Regions from separate parts of the Streptomyces sp. NPDC048718 genome, predicted to be linked through region 4. Evidence: riboswitches for the same ligand, from Rfam matches in the RefSeq annotation. Region 4 holds a riboswitch; each other region holds the start of a gene.
The links. Region 4 has a riboswitch for cobalamin ahead of ACGFRB_RS18215 (CbtB-domain containing protein). Riboswitches for the same ligand answer to the same signal wherever they lie in the genome.
Positions count from the first base shown of each region.

Region 1: it holds a riboswitch for cobalamin, as region 4 does, so the genes downstream of both, ACGFRB_RS32510 (cobalamin biosynthesis protein) here and ACGFRB_RS18215 (CbtB-domain containing protein) in region 4, are expected to answer to the same signal.
Region 2: it holds a riboswitch for cobalamin, as region 4 does, so the genes downstream of both, ACGFRB_RS24870 (ABC transporter substrate-binding protein) here and ACGFRB_RS18215 (CbtB-domain containing protein) in region 4, are expected to answer to the same signal.
Region 3: it holds a riboswitch for cobalamin, as region 4 does, so the genes downstream of both, ACGFRB_RS08295 (ribonucleoside-diphosphate reductase subunit alpha) here and ACGFRB_RS18215 (CbtB-domain containing protein) in region 4, are expected to answer to the same signal.

Region 1 covers NZ_JBICVG010000027.1:37,387-42,965, forward strand. Annotated here, with positions in the region: gene ACGFRB_RS32490 (hypothetical protein) at 1-340, opposite strand, end outside; gene ACGFRB_RS32495 (alpha/beta hydrolase) at 523-1,653, opposite strand; gene ACGFRB_RS32500 (anion permease) at 2,015-3,304, shown strand; gene ACGFRB_RS32505 (hypothetical protein) at 3,323-3,544, shown strand; cobalamin riboswitch at 3,697-3,831, shown strand; gene ACGFRB_RS32510 (cobalamin biosynthesis protein) at 3,863-4,882, shown strand; gene ACGFRB_RS32515 (cobyric acid synthase) at 4,879-5,579, shown strand, end outside.
Region 2 covers NZ_JBICVG010000014.1:30,320-35,898, forward strand. Annotated here, with positions in the region: gene ACGFRB_RS24855 (hydrogenase expression protein HypE) at 1-10, opposite strand, end outside; gene ACGFRB_RS24860 (enoyl-CoA hydratase-related protein) at 66-1,799, opposite strand; gene ACGFRB_RS24865 (TerD family protein) at 2,098-2,682, opposite strand; cobalamin riboswitch at 2,846-3,049, shown strand; gene ACGFRB_RS24870 (ABC transporter substrate-binding protein) at 3,117-4,178, shown strand; gene ACGFRB_RS24875 (iron chelate uptake ABC transporter family permease subunit) at 4,256-5,269, shown strand; gene ACGFRB_RS24880 (ABC transporter ATP-binding protein) at 5,266-5,579, shown strand, end outside.
Region 3 covers NZ_JBICVG010000004.1:431-6,009, reverse strand. Annotated here, with positions in the region: gene mctP (monocarboxylate uptake permease MctP) at 1-911, shown strand, start outside; gene ACGFRB_RS08305 (hypothetical protein) at 1,016-1,624, shown strand; gene ACGFRB_RS08300 (GNAT family N-acetyltransferase) at 1,668-2,186, shown strand; cobalamin riboswitch at 2,235-2,367, shown strand; gene ACGFRB_RS08295 (ribonucleoside-diphosphate reductase subunit alpha) at 2,501-4,882, shown strand; gene ACGFRB_RS08290 (ribonucleotide-diphosphate reductase subunit beta) at 4,882-5,579, shown strand, end outside.
Region 4 covers NZ_JBICVG010000008.1:342,644-348,222, forward strand. Annotated here, with positions in the region: gene ACGFRB_RS18200 (hypothetical protein) at 123-1,112, shown strand; gene ACGFRB_RS18205 (GntR family transcriptional regulator) at 1,115-1,471, shown strand; gene ACGFRB_RS18210 (histidine phosphatase family protein) at 1,495-2,052, opposite strand; cobalamin riboswitch at 2,110-2,292, shown strand; gene ACGFRB_RS18215 (CbtB-domain containing protein) at 2,328-2,561, shown strand; gene ACGFRB_RS18220 (CbtA family protein) at 2,670-3,476, shown strand; gene ACGFRB_RS18225 (50S ribosomal protein bL37) at 3,750-3,824, shown strand; gene cobM (precorrin-4 C(11)-methyltransferase) at 3,945-4,694, opposite strand; gene cbiE (precorrin-6y C5,15-methyltransferase (decarboxylating) subunit CbiE) at 4,691-5,579, opposite strand, start outside.

The sequences.
Region 1 (5,579 bases), on a different contig from region 4:
CGTGCAGTTCGACCAGCCCGGCGAGGCGGGCCCGGTCCCAGCAGGCCCGGACCTCGGCCGGGGTCAGGCCGAGGGCGTCGGCGGCCGCCGCCCCGTCCTGGGGCGCGGTCCGCGCCCGCTGGTCGTCGGCGGCCCAGCGGGCGAGCCGCACCGCGTCCGCGAGCAGGGTCCGTGCCTGGTGGGCCAGAACGGCGCGGGGCGGTGTGCCCTCGGGCGGCCGTGGCGCGGGGCGGGTGCGCCGGTTCGTCACGGCCCCCCGCGCGGTGGCGAGTGGCCGCGGACGGACGAGTCGGAGTCTGGAGTTGCGCGCCAATGGTTCATCGGGCTTTCGAGACGTCACGGGGGCAGTCTTCCCGCTGATCGCCCGAAAGCCCAATCGGAAGGGGAGACGCCGCCGCCCTGGCCCCGGTTTCGTGTCCGGAGGGTCCCGAAAGCCCCGTACGGACCCGTTTCGACCTCTGTTCTACGACCCTCTGTTCGAGATCGGGAACCGGCCGGCCTCCGCAGGAGGGGGCGTGGGTCCTAGACAAGGGGGGTGAGGAAGCGGCGCAGCGCCTCCTCGTAGCGGACCGGGTCGGCGTTCCACATCGCGGCGTGCGGGGCGTCGCGGACCGTGGTGAGGGTGACGAGGTCGGGGCGGAGTTCGGCGAGCCGGCGCGAGGGGCCCCAGGGGGCGATGGTGTCGTCCGGGCCGTGGAAGAGGAGCGTGGGGACGCGTGCGCCGCCGGGGTCGGCGGCGTCCCGCAGCCGGTCGCCGTGCGGGCCGGTCCGGCCCTGGGCGGCGCGGACGGCGAGCGGCAGGAGCGGGGCGGGGACCCGGTGGGCGGCGGCCAGGTTGCGCACGGTGGCCTCCCAGTCGAGGACCGGGGAGTCGAGGACGAGCCCGCGGATCCGGCCACGCACGCCGGAGTGCGCGGCGGCGTACAGGGCCATCGAGGCGCCGGTGCCGAAGCCGTGCAGGATGACCTGGGCCGCGCCGCGGCGGACGGCGTAGCGGATGGCCGCGTCGACGTCGCGCCACTCGGAGTCGCCGAGGTGGGCGAGTCCGTCGGGGGACGGCGGGGCGCCCGGGTCGCCTCGGTAGGCGGGAATGAGGACGGGGACGCGGCGGCGGTGGAAGAAGGGGACGAGATTGAGCGGGTGCTCGCGGGTGGTGCCGAGCCCGTGCAGGGCGATCACCCAGGTGCCGCGGGCGCCGGGGACGAGCCAGGCGGGCAGGGGGCCGAGTTCGCCGGGGATCTGGACGTCCTCGTAGCCGACGGCGAGGGCGGTTTCGGGGGTGCCTCGGTGGAGCTGGGGGGTGAGCCGGACCCGGGCGCCGGCGGCGGGGATGCCGGACTCGATCCGTTCGAGGCGGCGCACCACGGTGTCGGCGGCGTGCGGGACCCGGTCGAGGACGGGGCCGACGACGGCGTGCAGGCCGTCGCCGCCGTCGATGCCGTACGTGCCGGGGCGCAGCGTGGCCAGGCTGCGGGTGAGGGTGATCCGGTCGGGGTCGGCGGAATGGACGGTGAGCCGTGGTTCGCCGGGGAAGGGGCGTCCGGGCGGCGCGCCGAGGGCGACGTCGCAGGCGTACCGGCCGGCCGCCACCGCGGCCGCGCCGAGACCGAGCACTGTGGTGACGGCCGCTGCCGCCGCTGTAGCCGGGCGCACGCTCCCAGTGTCGGCGGGGCCCGCGCACCCTGCCATCGGACGCTCTCGTTCGAGTGACAAGGGTCTCGCCGACGGGGTCCTTCGTACGAGTGAAGGCCGACCGAGGGGCGTCCAGGGGGTGATACGGGGAGGGAACGGGAGGAGTGCCGCACCCCGGTTCGGCCCTTGGGAGGCCCCGGATGACCCGTGGTTACAGGGCGACCGCATCGTGGACGCCGTCCGGTCCGGAACACGGATCGCGCACAACCGGAATCTTCCGAACCCGGTTCGGGACACCACCGCGCCCGGCCCAGTTCACCTTCCGTTCACTCAGGTTGCCTAGGTTCGACGCGCCACTGACGTCAAACGATTGCCTGGGTAAATGGAACACATCACGCTGCTGCTCGCCATTGTGGTCGTGACAGCTCTCGTGTTCGATTTCACGAACGGTTTCCACGACACCGCCAACGCGATGGCGACGACCATCTCGACCGGTGCTCTCAAGCCCAAGACGGCGGTGGCCATGTCCGCCGTGCTGAACCTCGTCGGCGCCTTCCTCTCCGTGGAGGTCGCCAAGACGATCTCCGGCGGCATCATCAACGAAGAGGGCATCCGCACCGAAGTGATCTTCGCGGCGCTCGTCGGCGCCATCCTGTGGAATCTGCTGACCTGGCTGCTCGGCCTTCCGTCGAGCTCCTCGCACGCGCTGTTCGGCGGCCTCATCGGCGCCGCGGTGATGTCCGCCGGCTGGTCCGCGGTCAACGGCTCGACCATCGTCACCAAGGTCCTGCTCCCCGCGGTCGCCGCCCCGATCGTCGCCGGCCTCGCCGCGATGGTGGCCACCAAGCTGACGTACCGCATCAACGCCGCCCCCGAGGCCAAGGCCACGGCCAAGGGCTTCCGGGCCGGCCAGATCGCCTCCGCCGGTCTCGTCTCGCTCGCCCACGGCACCAACGACGCCCAGAAGACGATGGGCATCATCACCCTCGCCCTGGTCGCCAACGGCGTCCTCGTCCCCGGCTCCAACCCGCCGGTCTGGGTCATCGCCTCCGCCGGTGTCGCGATCGCGCTCGGCACCTACCTCGGCGGCTGGCGCATCATCCGCACCATGGGCAAGGGCCTCACCGACCTCCAGCCGCAGCAGGGCTTCGCCGCCCAGACCAGCGCCGCGACGGTCATCCTGGCCTCCTCGCACCTCGGCTTCTCCCTCTCCACCACCCAGTCCTGCTCGGGTGCCGTGATGGGCGCGGGCCTCGGCCGCAAGGGCGGTGTCGTCCGCTGGTCGACCGCCACCCGGATGTTCGCCGCCTGGGGTCTGACCCTGCCCGCCGCGGGCCTGGTCGGCGCCGGCGCCGAGTTCCTCACCAAGCAGGGCGACTGGGGCATCGTCACCGTCGCCGTCCTGCTGATCGCGGGCTCCGGAGTGATCTGGTCGCTGTCCCGCCGCAAGCCGGTCGACCAGCACAACGTGACCGCCGACGACCTCGACGCCCCGGCCGCTGCCGACGTCGAGCCGGCGGGTGTCGTCACCACCGCCATCGCGGCCGTCACCCCGCCCCCGCCGGCCGGCTCCGTCGCCGCCGTCAAGGACGAGGCCCTGAAGACCACCATCCCCTCCCCCGGCCCGACGGACCCGGCCGCCCCGCCGGCCGCTCCCGCCGCCGCGGTCTAAGGAACTGGAAGCACGCACATGAAGATCGACTGGGCAGCTCTCGGCTCCGTCTTCGGAGTCAGCCTCGTGACCACCGTCGCCCTCGTGGGCCTGTTCACCCTCGGTGTCGCCGCGCTCGCCAAGCAGGAGCGGGCCACCGCCGCGGGCGGCTCGGCCACTCTGGCCCGTACCGGCGCGTACGCCTGCTTCGCGCTCTGCGCGGCCGCCGTGGCCTACGGCATCTACCTGATCGTCGCCTGACCGGACACCGACGAGCACCACGAACACGCGCGCACACCACGCCGTCTGGGCGGCCCCACCTCCGGGTGGGGCCGCCCAGACGGCGTATGCGGGTTCGTGGCACTGCGCACAGTGACCAGGCGCAGGTCAAGCGCGGGTTGACGGGCCTTCCGGCCGCGTGGTGGACTGCCGGGGCCATTACGGCGGCATGGGGAGGAAGTCCGGTGTGATTCCGGCACGGTCCCGCCACTGTGACCGGTCCTCGCGGCCGGGAGTCAGGAACTCTCGCCGCCGATCACGTCGATCCAGGGCGCGGACCCTGAGTGAGGACACTGTGCCATGCCCGGCAACGGCTCCAGGACACCCCGAACCCGCCGCTTCTCCTCTCCCGCGGCCTCCCGCACCCGCTCTCCCCGTCTCTTCGCGTACGGAGCGGCCGCCGGCCTCGCCGCCGATCTGCTCGTGGGCGATCCCCGGCGCGGTCATCCGGTCGCCGCGTTCGGCCGGGCGGCGGGCGCCGTCGAGCACCGGATGCACCGGGACCACCGCGGCCGGGGCGCCCTCTACACCGCGCTGTGCGCCGGCTCCGCCGTGGCGCTCGGCGCCGTCGCGACCCGCGCGGTACGGGGCAGCGCCACCGCCACCGCCGCGCTGACCGCCGCCTCCGTGTGGGCCGTCGTCGGCGGGACGACGCTGGGCCGCGAGGCGCGCGCCATCGGCGGGGCGCTCGAAGCCGGGGATCTGGGGGTCGCCCGGGAGCGCATGCCGCATCTGGTCGGGCGCGACCCACAGGCGCTGGACGGGCCCGCGATGGCCCGCGCGGTCGTCGAGTCGGTCGCCGAGAACACCTCGGACGCCGTCGTCGGCGCCCTCTTCTGGGGCGCGGTCGCCGGTGTGCCGGGGCTGCTCGGGTTCCGGGCGGTCAACACGCTGGACGCGATGGTGGGCCACAAGTCCCCGCGCCACCGCCGGTTCGGCTGGGCCTCGGCCCGGCTCGACGATGTGGCGGGCTGGCCGGGTGCCCGGCTGACGGCCGTCCTCGCCACCGTCGCGGGCGACGATCCGCGCGGGGCGCTGCGGGCCTGGCGGGCGGACGCCGCCCGGCATCCGAGCCCCAACGCCGGCCCGGTGGAGGCCGCGTTCGCGGGGGCGCTCGGCGTCCGGCTCGGCGGCACCCTGTCGTACGGCGGGCGGGTCGAGCACCGGCCGGTGCTGAACGCGGCGGGACGGCCCGTCGAGGTCGCGGACATCGACCGGGCGGTACGGCTGTCGCGCCGGGTGACCTGGCTGACCCTGGCCGGCTGTGCCGGCGGCCGGCTCCTCGCGGGCGCGCTGCGCCGGCGCGGGGGTGCGGCGTGAGGGGCGGCGGTACGACGAAGGGCACGGCGGGCCGGAGCGGAGCGCGGGGCGGCGGGCTGCTCGTCGCGGGCACCACGTCCGACGCGGGCAAGAGCGTCGTCACGGCGGGGATCTGCCGGTGGCTGGTCCGCCAGGGCCTGAAGGTCGCGCCGTTCAAGGGCCAGAACATGTCCCTGAACTCCTTCGTGACCCGGGACGGCGCCGAGATCGGCCGCGCCCAGGCGATGCAGGCGCGGGCCGCGCGGGTCGAGCCGACCGCGCTGATGAACCCGGTGCTGCTCAAGCCCGGCAGCGACCGGTCCAGCCAGGTCGTCCTGATGGGCAAGCCGGTCGGCGAGATGAGCGCCCGCGGGTTCTTCGGGCGGGCCGGGCGGGCCGGGCAGACCAGTGGGTCCGAAGTGTCCGAGGGGCACCGGCGGGAGCTGTTCGAGCCGGTGTTCGCCGCGTTGGAGGAGCTGCGGCGGACCCACGACGCGGTGATCTGCGAGGGCGCGGGCAGTCCGGCGGAGATCAATCTGCGCCGCAGCGACATCGTCAACATGGGGATCGCGCGGGCCGCGCGGCTGCCCGTGGTGGTGGTCGGCGACATCGACCGGGGCGGGGTGTTCGCCCAGTTCTTCGGGACGACGGCGCTGCTCGCGCCAGAGGACCAGCGGCTGGTCGCCGGATATCTGGTGAACAAGTTCCGCGGCGACGT
Region 2 (5,579 bases), on a different contig from region 4:
TTGTGCTCATGCGTCGCCTCCTGCGGAGGGGGAACGGGGACCGTCCTCATGTCCCCGCGTACGAGTCAACGGTCGGCCGCACCGGCCAGGTCCGCATCCCGGGCGTCGGGCGATCCGGCGGCCGGACCCTCCTTGCGGACGAACGCGCGGCGCAGCGCGTGGTACGGCGCGGCGGGGTCGTCGAAGATCGCCCGCATACGGCCGAGCTCCCGCTCCCGGCAGGCCGCCAGGGGGTTGGACGCCTCCCGGGCTTCGTGCTCCGCCTTCTTCGCCGCCACGCGGCGCGCGACGCTCGGGTGCGTGGCCAGCCGGGCGGCCAAGCGGGTGATCTCGGCGGAGAACTCCCCCGGCGCGCAGTCGACGACCCGGTCGACGAGTCCCGCGATCCGGGCGGCGGACGCCGAGACGGGACGGGCGCTGCGGGTGAGGCGCTCCGCCATGGCCGGACCCACCTTGCGGGGCAGGGTGTGGGTCCAGTACTCGGACCCGTAAAGGCCCATGCGCCGGTAGTGGGGGTTGAGTACGGACCCCGACCTGCACCACACCTCGTCGGCGGCCAGCGCCAGCATCACGCCGCCGGCCGCGGCGTTGCCGCCGATCGCGCTGACGACGAGCCGGTCGGTCGTCGTGAGAACGGCCTCGACCAGGTCGTTCATGGCGTTGATGTTCGCCCAGGACTCGGCGGCCGGGTCGGCGGCCGCCTCGATCACGTGGAGGTGGATGCCGTTGGAGAAGAAGTCGCGCTGTCCGCCGAGGACGAGGACGGAGGTGGGGCGGCGGCAGGCGGTCCGGTACGCCCGCAGCAGGCGGCGGCAGTGGCCGGTGCTCATCGCGCCGCCGGGAAAGGAGAAGGACAGCACCCCGACGGCGCCCTGTTCGCGGTAGCGGATGTCGGACCAGGTCCGGTCCGGCGCCGGCGCTGGTGTCGGCGTATCCGGTGACGTCGGCGCCCGGCGGGACAGGGGCGGCTCGGGGAGCCCCGGCAGCCGGCCCGCGAGGGCGAGGGCCAAGGTGGCGGGCAGTTTGCAGGCCCGCGCCGCGCCGGGGCCGGTGCGGGCGCGCAGTTCGGGGAGCCACACGGCGCCGTCCGCCGTGGCGCGGCAGACCGCGCCGCCGCGGGCCGCCAGCAGTTCACCGGGCCGGCCACGCAGGCCGTCCTCCGGGTGGCCGCCGTGCAGGAACCATTCGGCTCCGAGCAGTTCGTCCGGCACACCGGGTTGCGAGTCGGCGGCGCGCAGGGTGCGCAGGACCGTATCGGTGTCCTCCTCCCAGGAGATGCGGCGCTGCTCCTGGCGGAGGAAGGGACGGGTGCGCACCGGCCCGGTCTGCGGGCGCGGCCGGGCTCCGGCGGCGAACCGTTCGACGGCGAGGTGGACGGCGGTCATGGCCGCGTCGGACAGCTCGTTGCGGTACAGGTCGCTCTTGCCCGCCTCCGGGACGCAAAAGCCGGCCGTCGCCCAGACATCGCCGGCGTCCATCTCCTCGGCGGCCTGGAGGACGGTCACGCCCCACTCGGTGGCGCCCTCGAGGATCGCCCGGTCCAGCGAGGACGGTCCGCGGTCGCCCACCGGCCCCGGATGGACGATCAGACAGGGGCGGCCGGACCACACGTCGCGGGGCACGACGGTCTTCAGCATGGGGGCGAGGACCAGGTCGGGCGTGTGCCGTCCGACGGCGGCCCGTACCGCGTCCCCGTCGGGGGTGATCTCGACGGAGACGGCGTGCCCGCGGTCCCCCAGCTCGGCCCTGACCCGCTGGGTGAGGGAGTTGTAGCCGCTGGCGATGAGCAGAACGCGCATGGCCGCCCTTCCGGATCGTCGGGGAAGGCCCCGCACCGGACGGCAGGCGGGTGCCGGACACCCCTGGCGATCGTCGGACATCCCGGGCGGCGCGGACGGCGGCGCATCTCCCGGCTCACTCGATCGGGAGGCGATTTCCGACCACTTGGCGGCCCGCTCGCCACTCCGGCGGACGCGGTGGGAGCGGGGCCGCGCGGAGGGCCCCGCGTAAAGGACGCGCAGGGTGCCGGGCGAGCCAGGTGTACGGAGGCGGTGCACGGGGGCTTCGCCTTCGCCCGTACACCGCCTTGGGGACCGGCTACTTGCTGACCGCGAAGCGCATCAGGGCGTGCTCGTCGCCCTGCTTGATCTTGCCCGTCTCGTTGATCACTTCGAGCTTCCAGACGCCGCCTATCCTGGTCGCCTTGGCCACGGCGCAGGCGTTGTCCTGGGTCAGCAGGCTGGGCCAGATGTCGGCGACCTGCTGGGAGCTGCCGCCGGTCGCGTCGTAGACCTTGAAGCTGATGTTGCGGGCCTTCTGGAAGGAGCTGCCCTTCTTGTACGCGGCGGCGACGAACACGATCGACGTGATGGGCGCCGGGAGCTTGGCGAACTCGACGGTCACCGTCTCGTCGTCGCCGTCGCCGTGGCCGGTCTGGTTGTCGCCGCTGTGCAGCAGCGAACCGTTGCCCATCGGGTCGAGCGAGTCGAGCCCGGCGAGCCGGACCGGGTCGCCGCCCTGCATGGCGATGGCGATCAGGTCGAGGTCGGTGCCGGTCTTGCGGCGCAGCCGGCCCAGCACGCCGCCGGAGCTGCCGGCGGTGGGGTCCCAGGAGACACCGATGGACAGATGGGTCACCCCGTCCAGGTCCGCGGGGCCGTCTTCCTTGGTCAGCGTGATCATGCGCGGTCATCCTCAGTCGAAGGGGCCAGTCCCCGCAGAGTGTGCCTGACCGCGCGTCCGTTCCCCACGGAGGGGCCCCTTTTGATACGCGATCGGCACCGGTGACGGCGCCGGGCGACGGCCGGGGACCACCGGTGCGGCCCCCTGTCGATTGTCAAGCCTGTGGTAATTTGCCCAGGCCAGTCGCACCTTTGTACGTACGAACAACGTAGGTACACGGGTCAGGGAATCCGGTGGGAGTCCGGAACTGACGCGCAGCGGTAAGGGTGACGGGCGGAGCACGGCCACTGGGTCCCGACGGACCTGGGAAGGCGTTCCGTCCGGACGAACCCGAGTCCGAAGACCTGCTGGCGGCCCCGGCGCCCTGACAGGCGGTCCGGGGAGCACCGTACGACAGGCTTCGCGCATGAGCCGTGGACACAGAGGACTCTCCCGTGCCCCTCGCACACCCCGCCCGTTTCGCCGTGCCGCTTCTGGCCGGTGCCGTACTCCTCACCGGCTGCGGCGCCGGCAGGCCGCCGGCCGCCGCTCCGGCTCCCGCGTCCTCGGCGGCGGGGGCGGGGGCCGCCTCCGGCTATCCGGTGGCGCTCGACAACTGCGGACAGCGGATCACGATCGACCGCCCGCCGAGCCGGGCCGTCGCCCTCGACCAGGGCTCGGCCGAGATCCTGCTGGCGCTCGGGCTCGCCGACCGCATGGTGGGCACGGCCACCTGGACGGACCCGGTGCTCAAGGGCCTGGAGAAAGAGAACGCCAAGGTCCCCCGGCTCGCCGAGCGCTATCCCTCCTTCGAGAAGGTGCTGGACACCGAACCCGACTTCGTCAGCGCCTCGTTCCTCTACACCCTGGGCAAGGGCGGCGTGGCGCCCCGCGAGCGGTTCGGCGCCCTCGGCGTGCCCACGTATCTCTCCCCCTCCGACTGCGTCGGCAAGGACAACAGCGGTGACGGCGACGGGGTCCGTACCCGGCCGCTGACGATGGACGACGTGTACGGCGAGATACGCGACCTGGGCCGGGTGTTCGGGGTGCCCGAGCGCGCCGGGGAACTCGTCGGCGAGCTGCGGGACCGGGTCACGAAGGCGACGGCGGGCGCGGGCTTCGGGCGCGCCTCCGTCCTGTACTGGTACTCCGACTCACAGGGGCCGTACATGGCCGGCTGCTGCGGAGCGCCCGGGATCGTCAGCCGGACCCTCGGGGTGCGCAACGTCTTCGACGACACCCATGAGGAATGGCCTCAGATCAACTGGGAGACGGTGGCCGAGCGGGACCCGGACGTCCTGGTGATCGCCGATCTGACCCGCAAGGCGCAGTCCGCCGAGAGCGCCGCAAAGAAGATCGAGTTCCTGGAATCCCACCCCGTCACCAGGAACATGACGGCGGTACGGAAGAAGCGGTACGTGATCCTCGGCGGCCAGGCGCTGAACCCCACCCCGCGCACCGTCGAGAGCATCGAGAAGGTGGCCGCCGCACTGCGGACGTACGGATTCGCGAAGTGACCCGGTCCCGGCCCAGGACGTGGTTCCGGCCCAGGACGTGGTTCCGGCCCAGGACGTGGTTCCGGTCCCGGCCCCGGCTGCTGTCACCGGTCGCCGGGGCGGCGGGGATCGCGCTGCTGTGCGCGTCGGTCGCCGTCGCCCTCACCATCGGCCCCACCGACATCCGGGTGGCCGAGGTGCGCTCCGTGGTCACCGCCCACCTGTCGGGCGGCTCCTCGGGACTCACCCCGATCCGGGACGGCATCGTCTGGAACCTGCGGCTGCCCCGGACCCTGCTCGCGGCCGTGTGCGGCGCCGGGCTCGCGGTGTGCGGCGCGGTGCTGCAGTCGCTGCTGCGCAATCCGCTCGCCGATCCGTTCGTCCTGGGTGTCTCCTCGGGCGCGTCGACCGGGGCGGTCGCGGTCGTGGTGCTCGGCCTCGGCGGGGGCGCGCTGTCCGTCACCGGGGGCGCGTTCCTCGGCGCGGTCTGCTCGTTCGCGCTGGTCGTGTCGCTCGGCCGGGTCCTCGGCGGCGGGACGGACCGGGTCGTGCTCGCCGGGGTCGCCGTGATGCAGCTGTTCTCCGCGCTCACCTCGTTCGTGGTGATGACCGCCGCCGACGCGGAGACCACCCGCGGAGTGCTGTTCTGGCTGCTCGGCTCGCTCGCCGGCGCCGACTGGACCGATGCCGGCGCCGGCTGCGCGGCGCTGGTGGCGGCCCTGCTGGTGTGCGGCGGATCCGTACGGACGCTGGACGCCCTCGCGTTCGGCGAGGACGCCGCGACGTCGCTCGGGGTACAGGTGGCCCGGACCCGGATGATCCTGCTGTCGGTGACCGCGCTGCTCACCGCCGTGCTGGTCTCCTCGGCGGGGGCGATCGGCTTCGTCGGCCTGGTCCTGCCGCACGCGGTCCGGGCGCTGACCGGTCCCGGGCACGCCCGGCTGCTGCCGCTGACGGCGGTGGCCGGGGCGGTCTTTCTGGTCTGGGCCGACACCGTGGCCCGTACCGTACTCGACCCGCAGGAGGTGCCGGTCGGCGTGGTGACCTCGCTGATCGGGGTGCCGGTCTTCGTTCTCGTCCTGTCCCGTACGCACGCGCGAGGCGGGCGGTGAGCGGGGTGGCGGCGGCCGGGCGGGGCGGGCTGCGGGCCGACCGGGTCGCGCGCTCGGCGGGCGGTGTCCTCGTCGTCGACGGGGTGAGCATCGTGGCGCGTCCGGGCACGGTCACCGGTCTGCTCGGCCCGAACGGCTCGGGCAAGTCCACCCTGCTGCGGCTGCTCGCCGGGATCCTGGCCCCGGACACCGGGGTCGTCACGCTCGACGGCGATCCCCTGGGCGGTCTGTCCCGGCGCGCCGTGGCCAGGCGCCTGGCCACGGTCGAGCAGCACGCCGACACCCAGGTCGATCTGACGGTGGCCGAGGT
Region 3 (5,579 bases), on a different contig from region 4:
ACCCCGCCACCGGCAAGCCGCGCGGCACGCTGGCCCCCGGCGAGGCGGGCCAGTGGACGTACGCCACGCTGGCGCTCGGCTCGGCGCTCGCGCTGTTCATGTACCCGCACTCGATCACCGCGACGCTCTCCTCCAAGAGCCGCAACGTGATCCGCCGCAACACCACCATCCTGCCGCTGTACTCGCTGATGCTGGGCCTGCTCGCGCTGCTCGGCTTCATGGCGATCGCGGCCGGGGTGAAGGTGAGCAACGGTCAGCTCGCCATCCCGCAGCTCTTCGAGGACATGTTCCCGGACTGGTTCGCGGGCGTGGCCTTCGCCGCGATCGGCATCGGCGCGCTCGTGCCGGCCGCGATCATGTCGATCGCCGCGGCCAACCTCTTCACCCGCAACATCTACAAGGACTTCATCAAGCCGAACGCGACCGCCGAGCAGGAGACCAAGGTCTCCAAGCTGGTCTCGCTCCTGGTGAAGGTCGGCGCCCTGATCTTCGTCCTCACCATGGACAAGACCGTCGCCATCAACTTCCAGCTGCTGGGCGGCATCTGGATCCTGCAGACCTTCCCGGCCCTGGTCGGCGGCCTGTTCACCCGCTGGTTCCACCGCTGGGCGCTGCTCGTCGGCTGGGGCGTCGGCATGATCTACGGCACAGCCGCCGCATACGGGGTGGCGAGCCCCACGCAGAAGCACTTCGGCGGCTCGTCGGCGGAGATCCCGGGCATCGGCGAGATCGGCTACATCGGCCTCACCGCCTTCACCCTGAACGTGATCGTCACCGTCGTCCTCACCCTGGTGCTGCGCGCCGTCGGGACGCCGGACGGGGTCGACGAGACCTCGCCGGAGGACTACACGGCGGACGCCGGCGACAAGGGTGTCGTCACCGAGCTGCCGAAGGTCGGCGCCGGGCACTGACGCCTCGGCCGACCGCGACAGCGACACGGAGCAGTTCCGGGGCCGCCGGGCCTTCCCGAGGGAAAGCCCGGCGGCCCCGCCCGTTCTCCCGCGAGTATGAACGGATGAACTCTCGTACGTTTTTGACCAGCCGCCCGCTGCTTCTGCCCTTGGCCCTGCCCCTGGCGCTGGCCCTCACCGGCTGCGGCAGCGTGATCGCCGGCGCCCCCTCCCAGGCCGAGCTGGAGGAGCGCGCCGGGTACGCGCAGCTCTCCCTGGACCATGTGTACGTCACGGAGATCGAGGGCTTCACCCTCGCCCGCCAGTCGGTCGGCGTCATGGGCGACGACGGCTTCCAGGCCACGTACGTCGCCAAGGACGGCACCCAGGTCACCCTCGGCGCCGATCGCGGCACCTTCACCGACCAGGACTGCGCCGCCTCCCCGAAGTCCGCCCCCTGCGCGCCGGAGAAGCCCGGCTGGTACCGCACGTCCGACGGACAGCACACGTACATCCGCGTCGAGGACGGCGTACGGATCACCCTCGGCGCCCCGCTCACCGTCGGCAAGGACCGGCTGCGTGCCGCCGCCGAGCGGGCGCACCGGGCCGACGCCCGCGAACTCGACGACGTGCTGCCCGAGAAGCCGGCGGGCGGCGGGGCACCCGTACAGCGCGGCGATCTGCCCGCGGAGGGCGACGGCGCGCCCGACAACAGCGTGGGGGTCGGTGGCTGAAATTCTCCCGCGCCGGCCCTCTGCCCCCGACAGACTGGCCTCCATGGACTTCACGATCAGAGCAGCGCGCCCCGAGGACTACGAGCGCCTCGGCGAGATCACCGTACGGGCCTACCGCGACGACGGCTTCCTGGCGTTCGGCGAGGCCGACGGCTATACGGACCTGCTGCGCGACGTGGCCGGGCGCGCCGCCGAGGCGGAGGTGCTCGTCGCGGTCGACGCGGCGGAGACGGTCCTCGGAGGGGTGACCTTCACCACCGGGGGCGAGAAGTGGGCGGACACCGCCCGCGCGGACGAGGCCGAATTCCGGATGCTGGCCGTCGACCACGCGGCCCGCGGCCGGGGCGTCGGCGAGGCGCTGGTGCGGGCGTGCGTGGACCGCGCGCGGGCCGTCCCCCGCTGCGCGCGGATCGTCCTGTCCACTCAGCGGACCATGACCAAAGCGCACCGGGTCTACGCCCGGCTCGGCTTCGTCCGGGCCCCCGAGCGGGACTGGCAGCCCGTTCCCGGGGTGGACTTCACCCTGCTCTCCTACGGTCTGGAGCTGCGGGACACGGTCTGAGGCCTGACGCCGGGACACAACATGTGGGGGGTGCCGCAAGCGGCGCCCCCCACATGTATGCTCGTCCTCGCTGTCGTCGCAGGGGAATCCGGTGGAAATCCGGAACTGTCCCGCAACGGTATGGTTCGTGCTCTTTCGCGCGGCCGGAGTCCGAAGACCTGTGGACAGCGCACCCGGTCCGTCCGTTCCGGGTGCCACAGACGTCCGGGCCTCGCGGAGTGGGCCGGTGGACGCGGCGCGCCGCGCGTATCCCGGCCCCCGCTCGTCCCCGTATCCCCCGTGCAGGCCACGAGCCGAGCGAGGGAGAGCCCCCAGTGACCATCGCGCCCGCCGATCCGGCTTCGGCTGTATCTTCCGAGGAGATCGCGGCCCAGAGCGACGGCCCCGGAACCGCGCTGCTGCGGATCCTGACCGACCTCACCGCCGACCTCACCGACACCGACCCCGGCCGGGTCGCCGCCGCCGCGCTGCGCGGCCGGCACCCCGGCTCGGACACGGCGGAGCTGCGCGAACTCGCCACCGAGGCGGCGGCCGGCCTGATCGCCGAGGACCCCGCGTACTCGCGGCTCGCCGCCCGGCTGCTCACGCTCACCATCGCCGAGGAGGCGGCCGGACAGGGCGCGGTCTCCTTCTCCGAGTCCGTCGCCACCGGTCACCGCGAGGGTCTGATCGCCGACCGGACCGCGGAATTCGTGGCCCTGCACGCCGACCGGCTCGACGCCGCGATCGACCCGGCCGGCGACGACCGCTTCGGGTACTTCGGTCTGCGCACCCTGTACTCCCGCTACCTGCTGCGCCACCCGATCACCCGCAAGGTGATCGAGACGCCGCAGCACTTCATGCTGCGGGTCGCCGCCGGTCTCGCCGAGGACGACAGCGTGCGCGCGCTGGAGGAGGTCGCGGCGCTGTACGGGCTGATGAGCCGGCTCGACTACCTGCCGTCCTCCCCCACGCTGTTCAACTCCGGCACCCGCCACCCGCAGATGTCGTCCTGCTACCTCCTCGACTCCCCGAAGGACGAGCTGGACTCCATCTACGACCGCTACCACCAGGTCGCGCGCCTGTCGAAGCACGCGGGCGGCATCGGTCTCGCGTACTCCCGCATCCGCGCCCGCGGCTCGCTGATCCGCGGCACCAACGGCCACTCCAACGGCATCGTCCCGTTCCTGAAGACGCTGGACGCCTCCGTCGCCGCGGTGAACCAGGGCGGCCGGCGCAAGGGCGCCGCCGCGGTCTACCTGGAGACCTGGCACGCGGACATCGAGGAGTTCCTGGAGCTGCGCGACAACACGGGCGAGGACGCCCGGCGCACCCACAACCTCAACCTGGCGCACTGGATCCCCGACGAGTTCATGCGCCGGGTGAACGCGGACGCCGACTGGTCACTGTTCTCCCCGGCCGACGTGCCCGAGCTGGTCGACCTGTACGGCGCGGAGTTCGACGCCGCGTACGTCGCGGCCGAGGCGAAGGGCCTGGCCCGCAAGACGCTGCCGGCCCGCGAGCTGTACGGCCGGATGATGCGTACCCTCGCGCAGACCGGCAACGGCTGGATGACCTTCAAGGACGCCGCCAACCGGACCGCGAACCAGACCGCCGAGCCCGGCTCGGTCGTCCACTCCTCGAACCTCTGCACCGAGATCATCGAGGTCACGGACGACGGCGAGACCGCCGTGTGCAACCTCGGCTCGGTCAACCTGGGCGCCTTCGTCGACACGGCCACCGGCGAACTGGACTGGGAGCGTCTCGACGCGACCGTCCGCACCGCCGTCACCTTCCTCGACCGGGTCGTCGACATCAACTTCTACCCGACCGAGCAGGCCGGGCGCTCCAACTCCCGGTGGCGTCCGGTGGGCCTGGGCGCCATGGGTCTCCAGGACGTCTTCTTCCAGCTGAAGCTGCCGTTCGACTCGGCGGAGGCGCGGGCGCTGTCCACCCGGATCTCCGAGCGGATCATGCTCGCCGCGTACGAGGCGTCCGCCGACCTCGCCGAGCGCAACGGTCCGCTGCCCGCCTGGGACAAGACCCGCACCGCGCGAGGTGTGCTGCACCCCGACCACTACGACGTGGAGCTGACCTGGCCGGAGCGCTGGGCCGCGCTGCGGGCCCGGATCGCCGAGGTCGGCATGCGCAACAGCCTGCTGCTCGCGATCGCGCCGACGGCGACGATCGCCTCGATCGCCGGTGTCTACGAGTGCATCGAGCCGCAGGTCTCCAACCTCTTCAAGCGCGAGACGCTGTCGGGTGAGTTCCTCCAGGTCAACGCGTACCTGGTGGACGAGCTGAAGCGGCTGGGCGTCTGGGACGCCGAGACCCGCGAGGCGCTGCGCGAGTCCTCGGGCTCCGTGCAGGACTTCGCCTGGGTGCCGGCCGAGACGCGGGCGCTGTACCGGACGGCCTGGGAGATCCCGCAGCGCGGTCTGATCGACATGGCGGCGGCCCGTACCCCGTTCCTGGACCAGGCGCAGTCGCTGAACCTGTTCATGGAGACGCCGACCATCGGCAAGCTGTCGTCGATGTACGCGTATGCCTGGAAGCAGGGTCTGAAGACCACGTACTACCTGCGCTCGCGCCCGGCCACCCGGATCGCCCGCGCCGCCCGCGCCGCCGCCCCCGTACCGGCGCAGTCCCCGGCGCCCGACGCGGACGCCATCGCCTGCTCCCTTGAGAACCCCGAGTCCTGCGAGGCCTGCCAGTAATGACCGCCGACAAGAACCAGAAGAACCTGCTCGACCCGGGCTTCGAACTGACCCTGCGTCCGATGCGCTACCCGGACTTCTACGAGCGCTACCGCGACGCCATCAAGAACACCTGGACCGTGGAGGAGGTCGACCTCCACTCCGACGTGGCCGACCTCGCCAAGCTGTCCCCGGGCGAGCAGCACATGATCGGACGGCTCGTCGCGTTCTTCGCGACCGGCGACTCGATCGTGGCGAACAACCTGGTGCTGACGCTCTACAAGCACATCAACTCCCCCGAGGCGCGGCTCTACCTCTCGCGCCAGCTCTTCGAGGAGGCCGTGCACGTCCAGTTCTATCTGACGCTGCTCGACACCTACCTCCCCGACCCGGCGGAGCGCGCGGCGGCCTTCGCGGCCGTCGAGAACATCCCGTCGATCCGCGACAAGGCGCAGTTCTGCTTCAAGTGGATGGCCGCCCTGGATGGGGAAAGGGGGGCAGAAAAGATCGACCGGTTGGAGACGCGGGCCGACCGCCGGCGCTTCCTGCTCAACCTGATCTGCTTCGCCGCGTGCATCGAGGGCCTGTTCTTCTACGGCGCGTTCGCGTACGTCTACTGGTTCCGCTCGCGCGGTCTGCTGCACGGTCTGGCCACCGGCACCAACTGGGTGTTCCGGGACGAGACGATGCACATGAACTTCGCCTTCGAGGTCGTGGA
Region 4 (5,579 bases):
TCTCGTCTCATCACGCAGGACACCGTACGCCCACCCCCACTCCCCCACAAGGGGGAAACCCACCCGCACAACACCTACTTGTTCTAGTAGAGTGCTAACAACTAGAACCAAGGGAGGGTCTCGTGAACCGTCTCCGCGTGCTCGCCGCCGCGCCGTTCGCGCTCGTGCTCGCCGTCTATCTGTCACTCCTCGCCACCTGGTACGACCGCCTGCCGGACCCGCTGGCCACCCACTTCTCCGGGGCCGGCGATCGCCCCGACGGATTCACCGGACTCGGCGCCTACGCCGTCGGCAGCACGGTCGTGCTGCTCGCGTTCGGCGCCGGCTGGGTGCTGTGGGTGCGGCGCTTCTCGCTCTGGGGCGCCTGGGCCACGGCCGGGTTCACCGGCACGCTGGCCCCCCTGCTCCTCCGGGGCAATCTCGATGTCGCCGACGCGGCCGGGGCCGACTTCCCGTTCACCCTGGTCAGCCTCGGCACCGTCGCCGGCGCTCTCGCCGCGCTCGTGGGCCTCGGCCTGACCCGACTCGTCCCCAAGGACCCGGCCGCCGGGTCCGCCGACGCCCCGGCGGCGGACCGGATCGACCTGGGCACAGGCGAGGTGGCGGGCTGGTCGCGCGGCGTCGCCTCCCCCTTCCTGAGCCTGCTCGCTGTCGCCTTCATCGTCGCCGGGCTCGGCGCCCTCGCCCTTACTCCCTGGCCGTCCGCCCCGCTCGGCCTGCTCGGCCCGGTCATCGGTGTGCCCGGGCTCGCCCTGGCCCGGATCAGGGTGACGGTCGACCGGCGCGGCCTGACGGTCGTCTCCTCCGTGCTCCCCCGGCCCCGGATCCGTGTCCCGCTCTCCGACATCACCGCGGCGATCGCCCGCGACATCAACCCCGTAGCGGATTTCGGGGGTTGGGGCTACCGAGTCCGTCCGCACCGGACGGGCCTCGTGCTGCGCGGCGGCGAGGCGCTGGTCATACGGCGGCCGAGCGGCCGCGAGTTCGCCGTGACGGTGCCGGACGCCGGGACGGCGGCGGCGCTGCTCAACACCCTTCGCGAGCGCGCCGCTTCCGATCACGGGCCGACCGGCGGGCCGATGGGCCCGGCCGCTGACGACGAGAGGATCTGACCGTGCTCTTCAGGGTCGACCCCGCCTCCGCCGTCCCGCTCGGCGACCAGATCGCCGCCTGTGTCCGCGGCGCCCTCGCCGACGGCAGCGCCGAACCCGGTGAACGCCTGCCCGCCGCCCGCGAACTCGCCGATTCGCTGGGCGTCAACGTCCACACCGTGTTGCGCGGCTACCAGCGGCTGCGCGAGGAGGGACTGATCGAGCTGCGCCGAGGTCGTGGCGCCGTGATCATGCAGGGCGCCGAGGCTCCCGACCGCGCCCATCTCGTGGAGCGGCTGCGCGCCTTGGTCGGCGAGGCCCGCCGACTGGGCGTGACGGACGAGGAGTTCCTCGATCTCACGCGTACCAGCTTGAATTGACTGTGCGTCACCTTCGTGCGAAGTCAGGCCACTTGGGTGTCGAGTTGGAGATTCCACCGGCCGGCCCGGCCGGTGAGCGAGACGCGCGAGGCTGGGCGTACGTCCAGCCGCCAGAAGACCTCCTCCGGCGCGCCGAGCGCGTGGGCGATCGCCGCACGGATCACATCCGGCTCGACGACCGCCCACACCCGCGCCCCCGGGTCGTTCGCGGCCAGAGCGTCCATCCACTCGGCGACCCGGGCGCGCACCTGGCGCAGCGACTCGCCGCCGTGCGGCGCTGAGCCCGGGTCGCCGAGCCAGGCGGCCACGGCCTCCGGTTCGGCGGCGGCCACCTCGTCGAGCCGGCGTCCCCGCCAGCGCCCCATCGCGCACCCGGCGAGCGCCGGCACCTCCTCGTACCGCTCCAGACCGAACGCGGCGGCCGTCGCCCGGCACCGCCCGGACGGCGAACAGACCACCCGCGCCCTCGGCCCGACGCACAGCGGCTCCGCCCGCGTCTCCACCGGCCCCGCGTCGTCGAACCGGGCCTCGCGCAGCGCCTCGTTCATACCCGGGGCTATCAGAAAAAGCTGGACGGCCATGGTGATCCATCCCTCAACGTCCGGCTTCCCAGGTGCTCTTGGCGCACGGTGTCCGGCACGGTACGGTCGGTTGACATTTCCATAGAACGACGACGGCGAGACGGAAGTCCGGTGTGAATCCGGCACGGTCGCGCCACTGTGAGCCGCTCCCGGACCACGCGCCCGGTATGCCCCCTCCGGCATCCCGAACCGTGCGCCCGACGGCGGTGAGTCAGACCCGACGACCGTCGTCGCGCACCACCGTATGGGACGCGAGTTCCCGAGGAGGTTCCACCATGGCCGAGGCCATCGCGGCGTCCACCGCCGTTCCGTCCACCCCCGCCGTCACCGTTCCGGTGTCCCTGCCGCTCCGCTCCGTGCTGCCCTGGGCTCTGTTCGGCGGGCTGCTGTTGCTCGTCGCGCTCTACTTCGTCGGCGCCGAGCAGGGCGCGACGTCCGTGTTCGCGGGCAGCGACGTGCACGAGTGGGTGCACGACGGGCGTCATCTGCTCGGATTCCCCTGCCACTGACGGGACTTCACGCACATGTCGTCCTCGTCATCACCTTCGCCCCCCGCCCCTTCGACCTCTTCCGCCCCGTCTTCCGCCGACGGTGCGAAGAGCGGTGCCGGTACCCCGCTGGGCTCCCTCGTCGGGAAGCTACTGGCCCGCGGCATGCTCGCGGGCCTGCTCGCCGGACTGTTCGCCTTCGGTGTCGCCTATGTCGCCGGTGAGCCGTCCGTCGACGCCTCCATCGCCGTCGAGGAAGCGGCCTCCGCGCACGAACACACCGCCGCCCACACCCACGGGGGTGCGGGCCCGGCGGAAGCAGGCACTGAAAAGACGGACGAGGAGGAGATCGTCAGCCGTGACCTCCAGTCCACGGCGGGTCTCGCCACCGGCGTCCTCGTCTACGGTGTCGCCCTCGGCGGCATCACCTCCCTCGCGTTCTGCTTCGTGCTCGGCCGGGCCGGCCGCTTCGGCCCGAAGGCCACCGCCACGCTCGTCGCGGCGACGGCCTTCACGACGGTCACCCTGGTGCCGTTCCTGAAGTACCCGGCCACCCCGCCCGCCGTCGGCAATCCGGACACCATCGGGCAGCGCACCACGCTGTACTTCCTGATGATCCTGCTGAGCGTGCTACTCGGCATCGCCGCCGTCGTCGCGGGCCGCCGGCTCGCCCCGCGCCTCGGCAACTGGAACGCGACGGTCGTGGCGGGCGCGGGCTTCGTCGCCGCGACCGTGCTCGCCTGTGTGTTCCTGCCCGACAACGGGGACGCGGTCCAGCCGGACTTCCCCGCGGCGGTGCTGTGGGAGTTCCGGGTCGCGAGCCTCGGCGTCCAGGCGACGCTGTGGGTGGTGTTCGCGCTCGCGTTCGGCCTGCTCGCCGAACGGCTGCTGGCCTCGGTCGGCACCCGTACTCCGGCCCCGGCACCGGCGGCCTGATGGCTTGACGGCCTGATCGGCATCGGCACGACGGCCCCGGTCCCGTACCCCTTCACGGGTACGGGACCGGGGCCGTCGTGTCATATGCCGGGCCGCGACCGGCTGCGACCAGTCATATGCCGGCCCGACCAGCGCGCGGACGGTCATATGCCGGATCGCGACCGCCCCCCGCAGCCGACATGCGGACGCCATGCCCCGCACCTACGCTGGCCGGGGGTGGGCCGGGCGGTCCACCCCGCTCATCGTCCGTGGTCCCGACGCAGGGAGGACGCCATGTCGACGCGAGGCAACAAGCGCCGTGCGCGCAAGAAGAAGAAGGCCAACCACGGCAAGCGGCCCAATACCTGAGCCACGAGCCGGACACCCGGGCTCCCCTGGACTGGGCCCCCGGTGACCGCCCAGGCCCCGGATGTCAGGGGCCGGCGGCCAGGGGCCCGGTGCCAGGGATCAGGGGCCCGGTGCCAGGGATCAGCAGGTGTGGCGGTCCCGGGCCGGGTCGTACAGATGGCTGTCGCGGAACTCCGACGCGGCCAGCGTGCGCCCCACCAGAATCACGGCGGTCTTGGTGATCCCGGCCGCCTCCACCTGCTGCGCGATATCCGCGAGGGTGCCGCGCAGCACGATCTCGTCCGGCCGGCTGGCCATCGCGACGACGGCGGCGGGACAGTCCGCGCCATAGTGCGGCAGCAGCTCGGAGACGATCCGCTCGGCGTACCGCGCGCCCAGGTGCAGGACGAGCAGCGCACCGCTCCTGCCGAGGGTGGCCAGGTCCTCGCCCTCGGGCATGGGCGTGGCCTGCTGCGCGATCCGGGTGAGGACGACGGTCTGGCCGACGGTCGGCACGGTCAGTTCCCGCTTGAGCGCCGCCGCGGCGGCGGCGAAGGCCGGGACGCCGGGCACGACCTCGTACGGGATGCCCGCCGCGTCCAGGCGGCGCATCTGCTCGGCCATGGCGCTGAAGACGGACGGGTCGCCGGAGTGCAGCCGGGCCACGTCCAGGCCGGCCGCGTGGGCGGTGGCGATCTCGGCGACGATCTGGTCGAGGTCCATGCGCGCGGTGTCGACGAGCCGCGCGTCCGGCGGGCACTCGGCCAGCAGTTCGCGCGGCACGAGCGAGCCCGCGTACAGGCACACCCCGCACGCCGCGAGGGTGCGCGCGCCGCGCACGGTGATGAGGTCGGCGGCGCCGGGGCCCGCGCCGATGAAGTAGACGGTCATGCTGCGGGGGAACCCTTCGTTACGGACCACTGGGTGACGGGCATCGCCTGGCGCCAGCCGGTGAAGCCGCCGACCGGCACGGCCGCGGCGACCGCGAGCCGGACCAGTTCGCCGCCGAACCGCCGGTAGTGGTCGGCGAGCAGGGCCTCGGACTCCAGGGTGACGGTGTTGGCGACCAGCCGGCCGCCCGCCGGGAGCGCGTCCCAGCAGGCGTCGAGGAGGCCGGGGGCGGTGAGCCCGCCGCCGATGAAGATCGCGTCGGGGGCGGGCAGCCCGGCGAGGGAGGCGGGCGCGGGGCCGGTGACGACCTCCAGCGCCGGTACGCCGAGCGCCGCCGCGTTGCGCGCGATACGGGCGGCGCGCTCGGGCGACTTCTCGATCGTGATCGCGCGGCAGGAGCGGTGGGCCCGCATCCATTCGACGCCGATGGAGCCGGAGCCGCCGCCGACGTCCCAGAGGAGTTCGCCGGGGGCGGGCGCGAGAGCGGCGAGGGTGGCGGCCCGCACGTACCGCTTGGTGAGCTGCCCGTCGTGCTCGTACGCCTCGTCCGGCAGCCCCGGTACGGCGCCGAGCCGCAGCGCGTCCGGGTCGCGGACGCAGTCGAGGGCGAGGACGTGGAGCGCGTCCACGCGCGCGTACGGCCAGTCGGCGGCGGCGCCGTCGACGATCCGTTCGGTGGGCCCGCCGAGCTGCTCCAGGACCCGGATCCGGGTGCCGCCCCAGCCGCGCTCGCGCAGCAGCGCCGCGACCCGCGCCGGGCTCTCGGGCCCCTCGCCGAGCAGCAGCAGCCGGCGGCCGTCGTGCAGAGCGGCGGTGAGCGCGTCGAGGGGCCTGCCCACCAGGGAGATGGTCTCGGTGGCCTCCAGGGGCCAGCCGAGCCGGGCG